Regions from separate parts of the Pseudoalteromonas sp. TP27 genome, predicted to be linked through region 1. Evidence: predicted binding sites of a transcription regulator. Region 1 holds the regulator's gene; each other region holds the start of a gene.
The links. The regulator sigma-54, encoded in region 1, starts transcription at its own class of promoters, with help from an activator protein. The targets are predictions, from matches to a motif close to GTTGGCACGNNNNTNGNNT.
Positions count from the first base shown of each region.

Region 2: the regulator sigma-54 is predicted to act here: its motif matches at 2,138-2,156, upstream of PX700_RS07550 (EF-hand domain-containing protein).
Region 3: the regulator sigma-54 is predicted to act here: its motif matches at 3,592-3,610, upstream of PX700_RS11025 (CsbD family protein).
Region 4: the regulator sigma-54 is predicted to act here: its motif matches at 3,466-3,484, upstream of PX700_RS16030 (EF-hand domain-containing protein).

Region 1 is NZ_JARDAK010000012.1:32,590-37,338, forward strand. Features, by position in the region: gene mgtE (magnesium transporter) at 1-367, opposite strand, end outside; gene PX700_RS14105 (HPr family phosphocarrier protein) at 500-772, opposite strand; gene rapZ (RNase adapter RapZ) at 815-1,660, opposite strand; gene ptsN (PTS IIA-like nitrogen regulatory protein PtsN) at 1,680-2,132, opposite strand; gene hpf (ribosome hibernation promoting factor) at 2,137-2,424, opposite strand; gene PX700_RS14125 (RNA polymerase factor sigma-54) at 2,451-3,950, opposite strand; gene lptB (LPS export ABC transporter ATP-binding protein) at 4,020-4,745, opposite strand; gene lptA (lipopolysaccharide transport periplasmic protein LptA) at 4,742-4,749, opposite strand, start outside.
Region 2 is NZ_JARDAK010000004.1:235,040-239,788, reverse strand. Features, by position in the region: gene rluB (23S rRNA pseudouridine(2605) synthase RluB) at 1-835, opposite strand, end outside; gene scpB (SMC-Scp complex subunit ScpB) at 832-1,422, opposite strand; gene PX700_RS07550 (EF-hand domain-containing protein) at 1,575-2,096, opposite strand; gene PX700_RS07545 (exonuclease III) at 2,324-2,755, opposite strand; gene xthA (exodeoxyribonuclease III) at 2,996-3,802, shown strand; gene PX700_RS07535 (energy-coupling factor ABC transporter permease) at 3,808-4,455, shown strand; gene PX700_RS07530 (putative RNA methyltransferase) at 4,452-4,749, shown strand, end outside.
Region 3 is NZ_JARDAK010000008.1:12,085-16,833, forward strand. Features, by position in the region: gene PX700_RS10990 (flagellar hook protein FlgE) at 1-203, opposite strand, end outside; gene PX700_RS10995 (flagellar hook assembly protein FlgD) at 228-881, opposite strand; gene flgC (flagellar basal body rod protein FlgC) at 886-1,302, opposite strand; gene flgB (flagellar basal body rod protein FlgB) at 1,302-1,676, opposite strand; gene flgA (flagellar basal body P-ring formation chaperone FlgA) at 1,784-2,545, shown strand; gene flgM (flagellar biosynthesis anti-sigma factor FlgM) at 2,642-2,929, shown strand; gene flgN (flagellar export chaperone FlgN) at 2,929-3,357, shown strand; gene PX700_RS11025 (CsbD family protein) at 3,658-3,855, shown strand; gene PX700_RS11030 (xanthine dehydrogenase family protein molybdopterin-binding subunit) at 3,929-4,749, opposite strand, start outside.
Region 4 is NZ_JARDAK010000015.1:57,011-61,759, reverse strand. Features, by position in the region: gene PX700_RS16050 (hypothetical protein) at 1-134, shown strand, start outside; gene PX700_RS16045 (ATP-binding protein) at 134-1,579, shown strand; gene PX700_RS16040 (response regulator) at 1,671-2,345, shown strand; gene PX700_RS16035 (PA4780 family RIO1-like protein kinase) at 2,374-3,231, opposite strand; gene PX700_RS16030 (EF-hand domain-containing protein) at 3,532-3,807, shown strand; gene PX700_RS16025 (hypothetical protein) at 3,820-4,281, shown strand; gene PX700_RS16020 (FG-GAP repeat domain-containing protein) at 4,370-4,749, opposite strand, start outside.

The DNA of each region.
Region 1 (4,749 bases):
GAATGTCCATCGCGCTAACAACGTCTTTATAAACGGTGTCTGGCAGACTACGTAATACTTCACCTAAGTCATCGTGGCCCATATCTTCGGTTGCGGCTGCAATGTGCTTAGGTTCCATTTGGGCAATAATGCCTAAACGTACATCTTCTGATAGTTCTTCAAGAACATCACCTTGTACGTCGGGATCAACCAATTGCCAAAGTAGTCGGCGAATTTTATGCGGTGATGATTCTAATAGTAGTGCGGTATCACAAGGAGCTGTTTTTGCGAGCATGCGCCTAACTTGAACAAATTGACCACTATTAAGTGACTTAGTCACCTGCTTTAGTTGTTGTAGTGGGTAATCTTGTTCAAAAGCTTCAGGCATTGGCGTCCTTTATAAATTTTTATATTACTTTATGGGGAGAGGTGAGTTAACTGGCGTCACTAACCATATTTATTTTATATATCTGTTTTAGTTGAGGCATTAGTAATGCGAGTGTTGTTTTTATAAAACAGATTACTCTTGTTCATTAAAGCGTTGTGCTATTAATTCTCCAACAGCATGTAAAGCTTGCTCAGAATCGGGGCCTTTACATACAACTTTTACTTCTTTTCCTTGGCTACTTTCAAGTAACATGAGTGCAAGTACGCTATCGCCTGCGGCTTCTTTGTCATCTTGAAATAATGTAATTGTCGCATCAAACTGCACTGCCAATTGGGCAAGCACTGTGGCTGCTCTGGCGTGCAATCCTAATTTGTTTTTTATTAAAAAAGTATCTTCACAATGCATAAGTTACTCTACCTAAGCTGAACAGGTGATTATTCAGCTATATTATTTTTCTTGTTCGCGATGGCGAATTTTTACATTGGGATGTGTCATTGCAAAACTTTCACCAATCGTTTGCGCTAAATACACAGAGCGATGTTGCCCGCCCGTACACCCAATGGCAATGGTCAAATAACTGCGGTTATTTCTCTCTAAATGCGGCAACCATGTTTGTACAAATGTTTGAATTTGCCATGTGAATTTTTGCACAATGCTATGACTAGCCAAATAATCTTTAACGGGTTGATCTAACCCATTTAAAGGTTTTAATTCAGGCTCCCAATGAGGGTTTGGTAAAAAGCGTGCATCAAATACATAGTCTGCTTCTTTTGGGATACCGTGTTTAAAACCAAACGATTCAAATGTGACAATAAGTTGCTTATCTTTTTTACCTAAAATCTTTTCACGAATAGATTCAGCGAGTTGATGAACGCTTAAATCAGTTGTGTCTATCATAAAGTCGGCGCGGGTGATTAATACATCAAGTAATTCTTTTTCTTTTTTGATGGCTAAATCCAGAGGCAGTGAATCTATTGATAATGGGTGTAATCTGCGTGTTTCAGAAAAGCGTTTGATCAATGTTTGATCGTCGCTGTCTAAATAAAATAATGTAGGTTTTGCAAAATCAGGTAGGTATTCAAGAATATCGTTAAATTCTTCCTGCTCTTTAGGAATGTTTCGAACGTCAATGCTGACAGCAATTCTATCGTAGCTATCAGATACACTGCGCACTAATGAAGGCAGTAGGTTTACTGGAATATTATCTACGCAATAATAACCTAAATCTTCTACAACGCGTAAAGCAACCGATTTCCCAGAACCAGAACGGCCGCTTATGATAATTAATTCCATTTATCACCCTTTAATAAAACTACGATTGATCAACAATAACTTGGTAAAGTTCAGCATCTGATTTTGCACAGCGTAACTGCTTACAAAAATCTTTGTTATTGAGTCTATCAGCAATGGTAGCTAGAGTCTTTAAGTGCTGCTGGTTATCTCCATCTGGTACGATGAGTGCGACGAAAATATCAACAGGGCGGTTATCTATAGCATCAAAATTAATTGGCGTTTCGCTAACGAGCACTAAAGCCAAAGGCTCTTCTGCACCGCTCATTCTTCCATGAGGAATCGCAATACCACGCCCTATACCTGTACTACCTAACTTCTCTCTGCTCATTAAAGCATTAAGAATGTCTTGTTGCGGTAGGTAGGGAAGTTTGTCATGAGCAAGTTCGCTAATAAACTCTAAAATTCTTTTTTTGCTATTAAAAAGGACCGCAGCTTTGCTGCAGTCCTGGCATATAAGTGAGCTTAATTTCATCATATTAGTGTCGAGCAAGCTTCTCTTTGTGTTTAATTACTTGGCGATCTAGCTTGTCGATCAACGAGTCAATGGCAGCATACATATCTTGATGTTCTGTAGAGGCAAAGAGTTCGGCGCCACTTACATGTATTGTCGCTTCTGCTTTTTGGTTTAGTTTTTCTACATCAAGAATGACATGAACATTATTAATATGATCAGAGTGTCTTTCTAGCTTCGCAAATTTAGTACTAATGTAGTCCCTTAGCGAATCGGTTAATTCTACGTGACGACCAGTTAAGTTTAGTTGCATAAGCATTACCCTCTTAGTTTAGCGTCTTAAATCAAACTTTTACGTTGATTTGACGGTGGAATAGCCAGAGATTCGCGATATTTTGCGATTGTACGTCTCGCTACTTTAATTCCTTGCTCAGCCAATATATCCGCTATTTTACTATCACTCAATGGTTTTGCTGAGTTTTCTGCTGCGATTAATTTTCTGATGAGCGCACGTATTGCTGTAGAAGAACATTCACCCCCATTTTCGGTGCTTACATGGCTTGAGAAAAAGTATTTAAGCTCAAATATGCCACGAGGTGTGTGCATATATTTTTGAGTTGTTACGCGCGAAATTGTTGATTCGTGCATTTCTACCATTTCAGCAACATCATTTAAAACCATCGGTTTCATAGCCTCAGGGCCGTGTTCAAAAAAGCCTTGTTGCTGCTTAACAATACAATTAGTTACTTTTAATAGTGTGTCATTTCTACTTTCTAAGCTTTTAATAAACCATTTAGCTTCTTGTAAATGTGAGCGAATAAACTGGCTATCACCACTTGATTTTACAGTGCGAGACATTGCCGCATATTGGCTATTAACACGAATTTTAGGCATGCTATCTGGGTTTAATTCAACAACCCAGCGGCCTTTAATTTTTTTAACTGACACATCAGGAATAACATACTCAGACTCTTCTCTTACAATAGTATCTGCAGGCTTAGGGCTAAGAGTATGTATTAATGTCATTACTTCTTTAAGCTCTTCTTCTTTGAGCTTAGTCTTCTTCATTAATGTACGATAGTCACGAGCAGCTAATAAATCAATATGCTCGGTTAAAATCATTTTAGTTTCATTAATGTAAGGTGTTTCTTTATCAAACTGGTTAAGCTGAATACATAAACACTCTTGTAAACTACGTGCAGCAATACCTACAGGATCAAACAGTTGGATGCGCTTTAATACAGCTTCAATTTCATCAAGTTCAACTTCGTTATCTTCTTCGTTTTCTTGATTAAAGCTTTCTAAAATCTCTTCGCAGCTTAGTGTTAAAATACCTGAATCATCAACGGCTTCTACGATAGCAATAGCAATAGCTTCATCGGTAGGACTAAATGGCGTTAATTGTAACTGCCACATTAAGTACTCGTGGAGCGTCTCTGTTGAGGCGCCTTGGTAGATTGACTCGTCTTCAGGCATTGGACCTGATGATGCTGCAGGAGCAGCACTCATGTACTCATCCCAGCTAACATCCATAGCCATGTCGTCACTTAGCGTGTCTTTTGCAAGTGCTTCACCACTATCTTGTTCGTATTCGCTTGGAGCATCGTCGGCCGATGCGCTAACAGTTATGTCATCGGTATCTGCTTTTTGCTCGTTTTTACCAGCAGCGTCTTCGGAATAGTCTGGTTCTTCAACCTCTAATAGCGGGTTGCTGTCGAGAGCTTCTTGTATTTCTTGCTGGAGATCCAATGTACTGAGTTGCAACAAACGAATAGCTTGTTGCAGCTGTGGAGTCATTGTAAGTTGCTGGCCCATGCGCAGCTGTAGTGATTGCCTCATGTATCTCTAACAATCCTTTTATGTTGTTATAATTAATACTAGCAGATGCTTAAAGACATGGCGTAAATGTTACAGCCTAAATTGCTCGCCTAAGTAAACATCGCGTACTGTTTTATCATTTAATACGTGTTCTGGAGTACCTGATGCAATCAGCTCCCCATGAGAAACAATGTAGGCTTTTTCACAAACATCAAGGGTTTCTCTTACGTTATGATCGGTAATTAATACACCAATCCCACGATTTTTGAGATGTTCTATTATTTTCTTTATATCTAATACCGAAATCGGGTCAACACCTGCAAATGGTTCATCCAATAATATAAATTTAGGATCGGCTGCCAGCGCACGTGCTATTTCCACGCGGCGACGTTCGCCACCCGACAATGCCATACCTTGGCTATCACGAATGTGTTGTATGCTAAATTCATCTAATAATTTATCGAGCGTGTCTTCTCGGGCTTGCTTATTTAACTCTTTGCGTGTTTCTAAAATTGCCATTAAGTTTTGATAAACAGTCAGTTTTCTAAAAATTGAAGACTCTTGTGGTAAGTAGCCAATGCCTAATCTAGCACGACTATGCATAGGTAAAAGAGTAATATCGTTATCATCGATAGAAATTTTACCTTTGTCGCTAGGTACAAGTCCCACAATCATATAAAACGTGGTGGTTTTACCTGCGCCGTTAGGACCAAGTAAACCAACAATACTGCCTGCTTTGACTTCAAGGCCGACGTTTTTGACAACTTCACGACCTTTATAGCTCTTTGCTAATAGTTCTGCTTTTAATGTACTCATGGCT
Region 2 (4,749 bases), on a different contig from region 1:
TTTTAACTGCTTTACGGATTTGGTTAATTTTAGCGCGTTTATCTTTGCGTTTTTCAGGCATAACAGAAAGCTTAGTTTGTGTTTCGCGGCCTAATTTAACGGTTTTACGTAAGTAGTTTACTGTTTCTAAATCATACTCCATCCAACCACCTTGTGGCACACGCTTATCAAGCTCTAGTTTACCGTAACGAATACGAATAAGACGAGATACTTCTGCATCTTGAGACTGCCATAAACGACGAACTTCACGGTTACGCCCTTCATTTAACGTTACATTAAACCATCGGTTAACACCTTCGCCACCCATAGGGGTTACAGTCGTGAATTTGGCTGGACCATCTTCAAGCTCAACACCGCGTAGTAAGTTTTTAACCGTCTCGTTGGTTACTTCACCAAATACACGTGCAGAGTATTCACGCTCTACTTCATAGCTTGGGTGCATTAAACGGTTTGCCAGTTCACCATCGTTTGTAAAAAGCATTAAACCCGATGTATTGACGTCTAATCGACCAACCGCAATCCAGCGATCGCCATCAATACGGGGAAGTCGGTCAAATACAGTACGACGCCCTTCTGGATCTTTACGTGTACTTAACTCACCTTCTGGTTTGTTATACATAATTACACGACAGATTCGGTCTGCTTTTTCTTCAATTTTTACACTGTGACCGTCAACACGAATCAAATCGGTTTCTTCAACACGGTCACCTAACTTTGCCACTTTACCGTTTACACTAACGCGGTTTGCGTCAATGTATTTTTCCATTTCACGGCGTGAGCCTACGCCTGCACGGGCTAAGACTTTTTGTAACTTTTCACCTTGTATAATACTCATTCGGATGGTTCTCTCACAGAAGGATCGCTCAATAACTGGTTAATTTTACTTTGCTGCTCTGTTGGCAACGCAGGTAAATTTTCAAGCCCAGTTAACGAAAAATAATCTAAAAATTGCTTAGTAGTTGCATATAAAGCCGGTTTTCCCGGAACCTCTTTATGCCCTACCACTTTAACCCATTCTCTTTCGAGTAAGGTTTTAATAATATTCGAACCCGTAGTAACACCTCTTACTTGCTCAATTTCGCCGCGTGTAATGGGCTGCCTGTATGCAATAAGTGATAATGTTTCCAGTAAAGCACGCGAGTATTTTGGTGCGCGTTCTTGCCACAAGTTATTTAACCAAGGGCCTAAACTACTGCATGCCTGAAACCGATATCCACTACCCACTTCAACTAAGCGAATACCACGAGTTTGAAAATGTTCTTGTATTGTATCTATTGCGTCATTTATTCGCGCCATAGAAATAGCTAAATCTATTAATACAGTGTCTTTAATATGGCGTTTACTAACAGGCTTATCTGCAACAAAAATAGCTGCTTCAATGATCTCAACTAGTTGTTCATCACTAATTCGCCGACCCGTCATACACACTCTTAACAAATAAAAATACACAGCCATCTATTATGACAGAACAACATCAAACTAGGAAAATATATCTACCAATTTACTTAATTTAAAGCACAAAAAAAGCCAGTGACTATCACTGGCTTTAATCTTACTTACTAAAATGGTAACTATTAGTTACTTTTAATAGCTTCTAATGCATCATCTTCAGCGACTGCGTTACCGTATTTTTTAATGTAACCCATAAACTCGCGTTTACTGATGCGCTTATCTTGGTTTTTATCCATGTAACCAAAATGATTTGAAATATCATCATCGTTACCTTCAACTACCGAGATATAGCCATTGCTATCGTTATCTAGACTTGCAAAGCTGCTTTCAATTTTATCAAATTTAGCGATTTCAGCTTTAAATGCAGATTCACTTACCTCAGCATCAGAAGCTACTTTGCCATTATTAAGCTTCATATAAGTGTTAAACTCTTTGCGGCTAATTTCGTTATCCATATTGGTATCAATATTTGAAAAGTGCTGCCAGATGTTATCGTCATCTGCTTCAACTTTTGAGATATAGCCATCACTGTCATTATCTAAACTTGCAAAGTCACTGTCTATTCTTTCAAGACCTTGATTAGATGAACAAGCTGCTAGGCTTAACGATGCTAAAATTGTTGCTGCTAATGTTAACTTTTTCATAAGACGTATCCTTCGTAATTAATTAAATGTCACTTTAGTTAATACAATTCGAATGCCAAAAATATTTAAATCAGATAAATCAATAGCTTAATTGTTTTAAAGTGTACTTATTAAACAATTCCAATAAGTTAAGCTTGCAAGCTTTGCATACACCCTTGTAATTTTTGCAAAAAAATACCCGGTAATGACCAGGTATCTCAAGTTCAGTTATATAGTTAAGCTAATAATTAGATTGCTGCGTTTTGGTAGCGTTTAACAAACTCAGTAACGTTTTGACCATTACATTTAAGAGAGTTTAAGTTACCGATTTTTTGACGAACAGGTGCTAAACCTTGTTTTAGGGCCGTCATACATAATTGAGTTTCTTGTTGAGCGTCTTTTGCAAACACTTCTATTTTTTCAGCAGATACTGTGCTTAGCGTCGTTTTTTTAGCTATATCGCGAATATCTTCACCATTACATAAAATGCTTTTAGAAAAACGAGATAAGTAAACGCCGTGCTGGGCAGCTTCCCTACGAGCAACGCTAAAGCCTTCGTTTGCACTTAGTACACATAACTTAGATTCAATTTTGTTATCTTGACTGAAATAAGTATTGCTTTGTGCTGACGTAGTTGCAGATGCTAATAAAGCAGTGGCTAAAAGTAGTTGAGTTTTCATGAGAGATCCTATTTGAACGAGCTAAACAAGTGAATTTCGCGCATTATATATTCAATAAGACTAAGTTCAATTGAATTTTTTATTTATTTAATAAATTAATACTGCATTTACAATGTTTAAACTTTAGCCACCAATTGATCAACATTTGTGCAGCTATTATCTCAATTCAGTCATGTTATGTACGCGTATTTACTGATACAATTTAAGCTATTAAATAGAACCAATTTTAAGGTAAATTTTATGAAAGTGATTTCTTTCAATATCAATGGTCTGCGTGCTCGTCTTCACCAATTACAAGCAATTATCGACAAACATCAACCAGACGTTATTGGCTTGCAAGAGATTAAAGTTCATGACGAAGCGTTCCCACTAGAAGATGTACAAAAAATGGGATATCACGTCTACTTTCATGGTCAAAAAGCGCATTACGGCGTAGCTATGTTATGCAAAAAGGAGCCTAAATCGGTATTAAAAGGCTTTGCCACCGATACAGATGAATCGCAAAAACGCATGATAAGCGTCACTGTTGAACAAGATAACGGTCGAGATTTAACAGTAATGAACGGCTATTTCCCACAAGGTGATAATATTAATCACGAAACTAAATTCCCTTATAAACGCCAATTTTATAAAGATTTAATGACCCACCTTGAAACTAACCACACACCCGATCAGGACGTAATAGTTATGGGCGATATAAACATATCACCTACTGACTTAGATATTGGTATTGGCGACGTAAACGCAAAACGTTGGTTAAAAACAGGTAAATGTTCTTTCCAACCGGTAGAGCGTGAGTGGCTTGCAACATTACTTAATTGGGGCTTTAAAGACACCTTTAGAGAGCAAAACCCTGAAACAGACGACCAATACTCATGGTTTGACTACCGCTCAAAAGGATTTGTAGATAACCGTGGACTTCGTATTGACGTCGTTCTTGCAACTAATGAACTTGCTGCACGCTGTATAGATACCGGTATTGATTACGAACTTCGCGGTATTGAAAAACCGTCTGATCATGCCCCTATATGGTCAACATTTAAGTAATTATTATGCTCAGCCTAACAATGCAGGGGCTACTTTGGGCTCTTGTAATTATTATTGCTATTTTAAGCTTTGATAAAAAAACATATAAAACATTGCTTAATACGCCAGTCCGTCAAACGGGTGTGCTTGCGTGTGCGCTAGTGTTTGCTGTGCTTTGGCGAATAAAGGCAGGCATTTTAACGGGCCTTGATTTACACATATTAGGCGTTACGGCTGCAACATTAATTTTAGGCTGGCGATTAACGATTTTAAGTAGCCTACTTGCCACAGCTCTACTCGCTGCATTTGGCCAAATTGAACTTGAACTGTTACCTGTTCAACTGCTTATTGGTGCGTTTATTCCTATAATATTGAGCTACCTTGGCTTTATAATTAGTTACCAGTATTTACCTCGTCATTTTTTTGTTTATATATTTGTTTGCGCGTTTATAACTGCAGGATTTATAGCCTGTATAAAAATAAGCCTAGGTGCTTTATTTTACTTAGCTATAGGGCAATACAATTGGCAAGAACTTGCAGATAACTACGTTTACTTAAGTGCTATTATTTGGTTTCCTGAAGCTATGCTCAATGGCATGGCTATAACAATTATGATCATTTATCGCCCTCATTGGGTAAAAACTTTTTACGATAAGGACTACCTAGACTCATGAGTCTTGAATATCAATGCCCGCTGTGTAACCTAGCACTTTTAAAAGCTGATTCAACGCTTCGCTGTGCTAACAACCATAGCTTTGATTTTGCCAAAGAAGGTTATGTTAATTTACTGCCTGTGCAGCAAAAAAACTCAAAACAACCGGGTGACTCGCTTGAAATGGTACAAGCAAGACGCGCATTTTTAGAGCGTGGTTATTATCGTTTTTTACAGCAAAGCCTCAGTGATATAGTCAGTAATATAAGTGCAAATACTGTTATTGACTTAGGATGCGGTGAAGGATTCTATACTC
Region 3 (4,749 bases), on a different contig from region 1:
ACAATCTCACCGCCGGTAACAAAATCTTCTTTAATGTTTGCAACCTTAACACCGCCACGTTGACCGCCATTGTAAACCGCTGCAAATTCTGCGGTATTATTTTTATATCCAGCAGTACCTGAGTTTGCAATGTTATTACTTGTTACTTCTAAACCTGTTTGAGTACTTTTCAGGCCACTAAGACCAATATTAAACATAGACATATTATTTATTCCTTATTCAATTATTTATGCCAGTTGATTGATTTCTGTAAGACTAAAATTACCCAAGCCGTCAACTTGTAATAAAATATCTTCTGGCGTTTTGCCAACAGATACTCGCTCAACACTGCCACTTAGCCATGTATCAAGCTGCTTAGGTACGCCTTGAGTTGTTGCATAAGCTCTCACTGCATAGCCACCTGCATTTTGATTTTCAAACTCAAAACGCAACTCACCAACACCTGAATAAGGCAAGTTTTTCTCTTCTACCATTTCGCCATTTTCGTTATAAAGCTGTACAGTTACCGAATCTGCAGCTGTATCTAAATTAACTAAACCAGCAACGTTACCGTTTTGCTCTAATGCAATACTACTTGCTTTTACATCAACAGATTCGCCAACAATTTTGGTTGCTTCTAACACCGCTAAGCTACTCATGTAATCTAAACTCTGAGTAGTATTTTGTCTGATACCTTGTAGCGACTCTACATTAGAAAACTCAGCAAGTTGACTAACATAAGCAGTTCCATCCATTGGCTCTAAAGGATTTTGATTGCTGATTTGAGCAACTAATAGTTCTAAAAACATCGTAGACATTTCTTCTGATGAACTATTTCCAGCTATATTTGAAACACCGTTAACAGCATCTTGCGCATTTTGATTAGTTGTATTCACTTGCATTTTATTATTGTCCTAATTTGAGAATACTTTGTTGCATACTGTTAACTCGCCCCATAACTTCTACCGAAGTTTGGTAACTACGACTCGCAGACATCATGTCGGCCATTTCTTCTAGTACATTTACGTTAGAGTAAAAAACATAACCATCATTATTTGCAATAGGGTTATTTGGCTCATAGCGTTGTTCAACTGTTCTTTTTGATTCTGTAATACCCAAAACGTCAACAGATGCTGAAATAGACTGACCGTCCTGGGTTTGTTTATATAAAGCCGAAAATACAGGCTTAAGAGCTTTATAAGCGTCTTGTTCTGAGCCTGCGGCTGTATCTGCGTTTGCAAGGTTTGAAGCGATAGTGTCTAAGCGGATTACTTGCGCACGCATGGCACTCCCACTTGCATCATAAATAGAGTTAAAAGACATTACACTTCTCCTTTAATTACTTTATACAAACCATTTATTTTCATATTTAGAAAAGTCAGGCTGGTTTGAAAATCCATACTGTTATTTGCAAACTTAGCTTGCTCAATGTTTAGCTCAACAGTGTTACCATCAGCTGACGGTTGATACGGCACTCTGTATTTTAGTTCTTCGGCTTGAGCACCTGCAAAGGCAACATCTCGATTTTGTGAAATACTTGATGAAACACCATTCATAATTTGACGGTAATCTACATCTCGAGATTTAAATCCCGGCGTATCTACGTTAGCCAAGTTGCTTGCTATTATCTCAGCGCGATCTAACCTTAGCTGCATTGAGAAGGGGTGCACTCCCAATGCCTTATCGAATAGTTCCATTGTTGCCTCTACTTTTTGATTCTTGTATGCTCAATTGTTCGCATACCTCTATCTATAGCAGCTGACAATACAAACTTTATGCCAACTTTAATTAAAGATAAAAACCAATGAGTTACTCAAAAAAAACAACTTTCAGAGCAAACAGAGCGGAAGGTAAACTTCCTCAAGGGAAGCACTGTATTTTCCGCGTTATTTTTATCTTGTCATTTTTTAGTGCTCACACTTTCGCTAACAATGTTAATTTTGAAAAAAAAATAAATACGTACTTACAAAAAGAAATTGATACCTATCTATCAACAATAAGCTCAAGTAACCAGCAACAAAAAATAGAGTTATTTATCCCCAGAGGTAGCAAAGATTTGAGCTGTAATGACCTACAAATAAGCCGCTCAAAAAAAGATACTCCCCCAGCAGGAAGAATTAGTCTTTCTGTAGAGTGTGATAACCCTAAATGGCGTTTTAGGGCTAGCGCCAAAATAAATTTATGGGTAAGACTTGTTGCAGCTAAGCGTAATATAAGTAGAGGAGAGGTACTTACAGCTGATCTTTTAGAATATAAAAGCGTAGATATAAGCAAGCATCTACATTCAGCAGAGCCGAATATAAGTAAAGTATTGGGCTTGTCCGTTAAGCGAGAATTAAGAAAAAATGATATAATCTCCCGCAGGTACTTAGAAAACAAGCAATTAGTTAATAAAGATGAACACGTTTTACTACAAGTTAACACTGCAAATTTTTCAGCCAATGTAAAAGCTATCGCACTAGAAGACGGCCAATTAGGTGAAATAATAAAGGTGAAAAACCTTTCATCTAACAAAGTCGTTCAAGGTAAAGTGATTGATGTAAGAGTGGTAGAAGCAATTTTATAAAAATAATATATAAAAAAGTTAAGTTTTAGAAATTATTAGTCGCTATCTTCCTACATGCAGGTATTAAGTAGCCTCAAACATAATGAGTAACCCACAATGAATATTACAAATGCGCCAACAGCACACGTTGAACAAATCAATAAATTGAGTTCTCGCTCGTCTGCTTTAAATACTCAGGAGAAGAAAGCCCAGTCAGTTCCAGAGAAAAGCACAAGCGAAGTAAGCGAACTAAGTAAATCTATAGACTCTACTTTTGAAAACTTAGCGTCGCAACCGGATGTTGACATGGATATGGTTGCACAAGTTAAAGCTGCTATTGCTAATGGTGAGTTTCAGATAGATATTGATGCGACAGTTAACGCACTTATTGAGTTACATAAATAATGAAAATTAATACCATAAAAGAGTACATACTTAGCTTAAAGCACGATATAAAAAAGTTAGACTCTTTAATTAAATTTCTTGAATCTCAGTATGAACTGTTAAGTCGCCGCGATAATCAGCTAAAAGAGCACAATAATGAAATGCTCGAATTACTAGATAGCCTTAACAACTCACACATTCAACGAGATAGCTTTTTAGTTAGCTTAGGCCTGCCGAGTGGAAAAGAAGGGCTTACACAGCTAAGAGAAAAGCTACCTAATGATATAAAAACTGCCACCACAAAATTATTACAAGAACTAGAAATAAAAACTAAAACCTGCAAAATGATGAATGAGAGATCTGGTCAACTACTCTCAAGTCAACGCAGATTAGTGCAACGTTTAACGGGTGGTGAAAACAAACAAGCATACCCAGAAATGCAATTATAAAATTAGCTATATTTGTAAATGCTCGTACTGGGTATTCTCATAAATTTATCGCCATACCATACTCTATTATTTTAACCTCCATATAAAACCTTTTACTTTCGAAACTCAGTAAAGCTCTCCTGTAATAGTTACAGGCTTGTATGTATATTTTATTGAGTTATATGCACAATAGTAATTTTCACAATTTAAAAAACAATTAACTCTTTGATTTTAAAAAACAAATAAAAAAGTTTTATTGGTACAAGCCTTGCTTTTATATAACTGACAGTTAATTCACTAACCTAAAGTAAGGATATACTTATGAACAACGATCGTATCGAAGGTAATTGGAAAGAACTTAAAGGTAAGGCTCAACAAAAATGGGGCGATCTTACCAACGACGACTTAGATAAAATTGAAGGTAGCCGTACAGAGCTTGTTGGTAAAATTCAGCAGCAGTATGGTAAATCTAAAGAAGAAGCTGAGCGTGAAGTAGATGACTTTGAAAAAGGTCGTTAAATCGCGTTAACCGCTTTTAAAAAAACCGCCATTTTGGCGGTTTTTTTGTTTAACGGCTAAAAAAGGACGTTATTTACGCTTTTAATTGGTTACCAATCGGTAACTGCCTAATACGCTTTCCGCACGCTGCAAAAATAGCATTACATAATGCTGGCGCATATACCGGTGTAGACGGCTCACCTACCCCTGCTGGTGGTGCATCACTTTGTACAATTTCTACTTCTACCTCTAAAGGTGAGTCGCTCATACGTGGTACGCGATAATCATGAAAGTTACTTTGCTGCACGCGGCCTTTATCAAAGGTAATACCGTCACTAATTGCAGTGGTAATACCGTAAATAGAGCCACCTTGGGTTTGGTTTTTAACGGTGTCTGTATTTACAACTGTACCCGCGTCAATGGCAACCCACGATTTAATTACTTTTAAATCGCCAGCATCCGACACTTCTACTTCAACTACTGTAGCCACATACGTTAAAAAGCTTCTGTGTGCTGCAATGCCTAACCCGCGACCTTTAGGAAGCTCTCGACCCCATTTACTCATGTCAGCTACTTTTTCAATAACATGGCGCAGCCTGCCAATATCTAAAGGATAAACCGCTTTATCGCCGCCATAATTATCGTATGTGGCATTTTGCTCAGTTACATCAAGGATTCGGCTTGGACCTATAGTTTCTAATAAATAGTCTTTTTGGTCACGACCGGCTTTATGTGCTGCTTCGCCAATAAATGACTGAATAGCAAAGGCATGAAAAATATTTGATACAGAGCGCATCCAACCAATGCGTGCTTTGGCGGGCGCATCACCGTTTTCTAACTTCATGTTAGGTGTGTTAATTGGGTTATCGGTAAACCCTAAGCGCAGTTCAAAGCTTCCTGGCGTAGTCGCCCCTT
Region 4 (4,749 bases), on a different contig from region 1:
ATAATCATGGTCATATGTATTGGACCGCTCAAGGCAAAAAAATAGTGGCTACGTTGTATGTTAACGACCAAACCAAAGAGTTTATAACATACCGATTTGAAAGCTTTCCTAGCAAGGTTGAAAACACACACTAATGAAAATTCATAATAAACTTTTTTTAATACTATTTAGTTTTACCTTTAGTGTTATTGCAGGGCTAGTGGTACTTATACAATGGAGTATTGGTCAAGGCGTAATTGATTTTGTTAATGCAAAAGAGATCAAAGCACTTGAGCCACTTGTTGTGCAACTATCTAAACAATACGAGAAAACACCGTCGTGGAAGCGTATTGTTAGTGATGGTGAAAATTTTAGAGCACTTATTGAATCTCAATTAGAAAATAGCCAGTTTTTACCTAAACTACAAGAAGGTCCAGGCCCCAGAGGGGGAATGATGCGACGGCCGCCACCCGATCATATTCGTTTAGGGGGAGAGCGCCGCCTACCACCTGAAAATATTGCTCACTACGCTTTGCTTGACGAAAATAAACAACGAGTAGTGGGTAGATACCTCAACGACCTAAACTATATAACAACCGAAATTACAGTGGGCGATAAAATAGTAGGTTACTTAGCGGTTTCCAAAAGAGATAGCTTGGTTGATGGCTATGAGCTTGATTTTTTACAACAGCAAACTAACTATTTATGGTTTATTGCATTAGCTGCGGTACTGCTTACGTTACTGGTTACCTTTTTATTGTCTCGCCATTTAGTTAGTCCAGTAAAACAAATTGCAAACGGTATGCATCGTTTAACGCAAGGGAATTACGAGACCAAACTTACGCTTGAGCGAAAAGACGAATTAGGCCAATTAAGCGAAGATTTTAATACGCTTGCATTTACACTCGCTAAAGACGAGCAAGTACGTAAACGCTGGCTTGCTAATATTTCTCATGAGCTTAGGACGCCAATGAGCATTTTACTCGGTGAACTTGAAGCTATGCTACTTGGCATACGCGAACCGAATACAAAAAATATCAGTTCAGCTAACGATGAAGCTTTGCATTTAAAACGCTTAATAGACGACTTACATATGCTCAATAGCGCAGAGTTAGGTGGCATGCACTACACTATGCAACCTACTGACATGGCGTTACTATTAAGCACTGTAGAGCAAAAGTATCAAGCTATACTTGAACAACATAATATAAAAATTTATCTACTAAATAGCGCTAAACATATAACTGTACAAGCAGATAAAACGCGCCTTTTACAGCTACTCGATAATATTTTAATGAACGCGGTACATTATGCTCAATGCACAACTATTTCATTAACGGCTAAAAATATAAGGATTAAAGGGCAAACCTACTTAGAGCTTATAATTGAAGATAATGGCGTAGGTGTAGAACAGTCGCATTTATCGCATTTGTTTGAGTATTTATATCGAGTAGATAGCTCGCGTAATCGCCAAGAGGGCGGTTCGGGCTTAGGTTTGTCGATTTGTCAGCACATAGTTAAAGGACACAAAGGTGAAATAGCCGCTGAAAAAGCCAGTTTAGGCGGCCTTGCTATTATTATTAGGCTACCAACTATTTAGCTTTAGTTGATTCATAAAAAGTACGTAACTTGAACTTTGTTTGATATGGTATTTTTATCCTAAGTTTGGATTACTAGTAACAGAGAACTCTATGAGCGAACAAATACTGATTGTAGAAGATGAAGTAAAGCTGGCTACCTTAATGAGTGACTTTTTAAGTAGTCATCATTTTGTAACTCATCAAATACATCACGGAAATGAAGTATTACCTTGGCTTGAAGTGAACAGACCTAGTGTGATTTTGCTCGACATAATGTTACCAGGTCAAAGTGGTATTGAATTGTGTAAAGCAATCAGGCGCTTTTCAAATGTGCCTATTATTATGGTATCGGCAAAAGTAGAAGAAATAGATAGATTACTTGGGCTTGAATTGGGTGCAGATGATTATATTTGTAAGCCATTTAGCTATGCTGAGCTGGTGGCGCGAGTTAAAGCTATATTAAGGCGATTAAGTAGCGCAAGTGATGTTACAGAGTCAACAATGAAGCTTGACGAGAGCACCTACAGCGTAAAATACAAATCAAGCAGCATAGAGCTAACGAACTTTGAATTCCAGTTATTTAAGCCTTTGTTTAATAACCCTAACCGTATTTATTCGCGCGATAGCTTGATGGATACAATGTACGGCGATCAGCGTATTGTAAGCCACCGTACTATTGATAGCCATATTAAAAAGTTGCGTAAAAAACTAGATGAAGTAACACAAACTGAAAGTGTTATTCAGTCTGTTTATGGCGTTGGCTACCGATTTGTGTATCCGCAGTAAAGGAGCTTTAGTAAGCTATGACGATGATCTACTCATCGTCGTCAGCATTTTTAATTCGTTCTAAACGATCAAACTCTTCGTATTCTGCCGCCTGAATTTCATCAAGAATAGAATCTACATCAGCAAGTTCGTCGCTGTCTTCAAATTCACCTGTAAGTGTTGAATTAGGCGTTAAATTTGCCTCTTCAAATAATGCCCACATTTCTTTAGCGTATTGAGTTTTTAGTATGCTTGGCGCAAATTCGCCATAATAGCGACGGATGTTATTTACATCGCGTGCAAACATAGCTTGTGCACTGTTATTTGCTGAAGCGTTAACTGCTTGCGGTAAATCTATAATTACAGGGCCATTATTATCTACAAGTACATTAAATTCAGATAAGTCACCGTGTATTATACCTGCGCAAAGCATAAGCTTAATGTAATGCATCATGAGTTTATGTTGCTCAATAGCTTGCTCTTCGCTAAAAACTACATGCCCAAGCTGAGGAGCTACATTACCGTCTTCACCCGACACTAACTCCATAAGTAACACGCCATCAATACAAAAGTAAGTATCAGGAACACGTACACCTACACCGGCTAAGCGAGATAAAGCATCTACTTCAGCATTTTGCCAAATTTCTTCTTCTAATTGACGGCCATAGCTAGAACGTTTACCCATGGCACGCGCTTGGCGACCGCCACGTACTTTTCTGCCTTCTTGGTATTGTGCTGCTTTTTTAAAGCTACGTTTAACCGCATCTTTATACACTTTTGCGCAGCGAATATGTTCACCACAGCGCACAATAAATACATCGGCTTCTTTACCGCTCATTAGTCGGCTTATAACTTCGTCAATAAGGCCATCATCAACAAGGGGTTGTAGGCGTTTAGGTATTTTCACAGATTGCCTGCTAAGTAGGGTTGGTTATTAATCATTATTTATGAAAGTGCTCTGTATTTGTTTGTTTAATTGGCTCAAGCAGTATATCAGCTTTGAGAATTAAGGGCAGTAACGCAACTGCTTGAGAGTTATTAATTGTATTTTTTATTAGCTTATATATTGATTGCAAACCAATCAACCAGAACTTTTTTGAATCATCAGTTTTTATTAAAAATAATTTATTACTTCCTTATTATTTGCACATTGTTTGCATTTTTAAAGGGTAATCTTAATTTAATTCTTAAATACGAGGTTATTACTATGAAGCATTTTTCAACCCTTGCCACAGTGGCAATATTATCTATTGCTTTTTCAGCTAATGTTGCTGCACGAGGCGGTGATAATCCTCCTGAAAAACCTGACTTTTCAAGTATTGATACTGATGGCGATGGCGTAATTAGCTTTGAAGAATTTAACGCTAAAAAACCACCACACGGTGATGCACAAACTATTTTTGATTCTATAGATGCTGATGGCAATGGCGAAATTAGTGAGCAAGAGCTAAGTGAACATAAACCACCTCGTCGTGAACGTTGAAAGGATACTAAAATGATTAACAATATCAGTAGTTCAGCAAACTATATGCCACAGCAAAATAGCCAAGCTGCAAAACTAACAACAGAGCAAAGCGACTTTATTAAAGAAACGCTTGCAGAGTTTGATGCAGAAAACTTAACTAGCGACGATGCGCAAAGTATTCAAGCTGCGTTTAAAGAACAAGGTATAGAACCAACAAAAGAGCTTGCTGATTTAATGGGCGAACTTGAGTTTGATGCTAAAAGTATTGGTGATGCAGGACGAGTAGAAGGTCAAAGACCGCCGCCACCGCCACAAAACTCATTAGAATCAGTAGAATCAGTAGATACAGACGAAGTAGTGAGCTACTTAGATGAGCTATTAACTGAGTATTCAAGCCAGTTGTCTGATGAAGATAAAGAATCGATCCTTGCATCAGTGCAAGAGAAGTTTGGTTTAAGTGAAGGCGATTCACTGCTAAATGTAACTGCTTAGGTGTTATAGCTTAGAGTAAGCTGATTGTTACTCATAAGTCTTAAGTCCAAAGCCCAACGGTTAATTCTGTTGGGCTTTTTTTATTGGCTTAATTTAAACGTGTTTCTATTTTGCTGGTGCCATCTTCTTCGGTAAATTTAAATACAAAATCTTTTTTACCGTCTTGGTTTATATCAACTAATAGAATATCTTTATTATTTTTAGGTAGTGTTAATTTTAATTTTTTACGTTTTTTATTGAGGAGTGAATCTTGCTCTCCGTAATAAATATACAGTGTTTTTTTACTGTATTTGTAAACCGCGTCAATATAGCTGTCGCCGTTAATATCGCCAAAATAGAGCGCTGGGTCGGAGTCATCGCCGTTCATTCCCACTTCCATTTCTAAATCAAGTTCGATACTCGATTCATTGGCAAACGAACCATCAGGCTGCTGCTTATAAAGGTTCATCTCTACATCTACATCAGTAC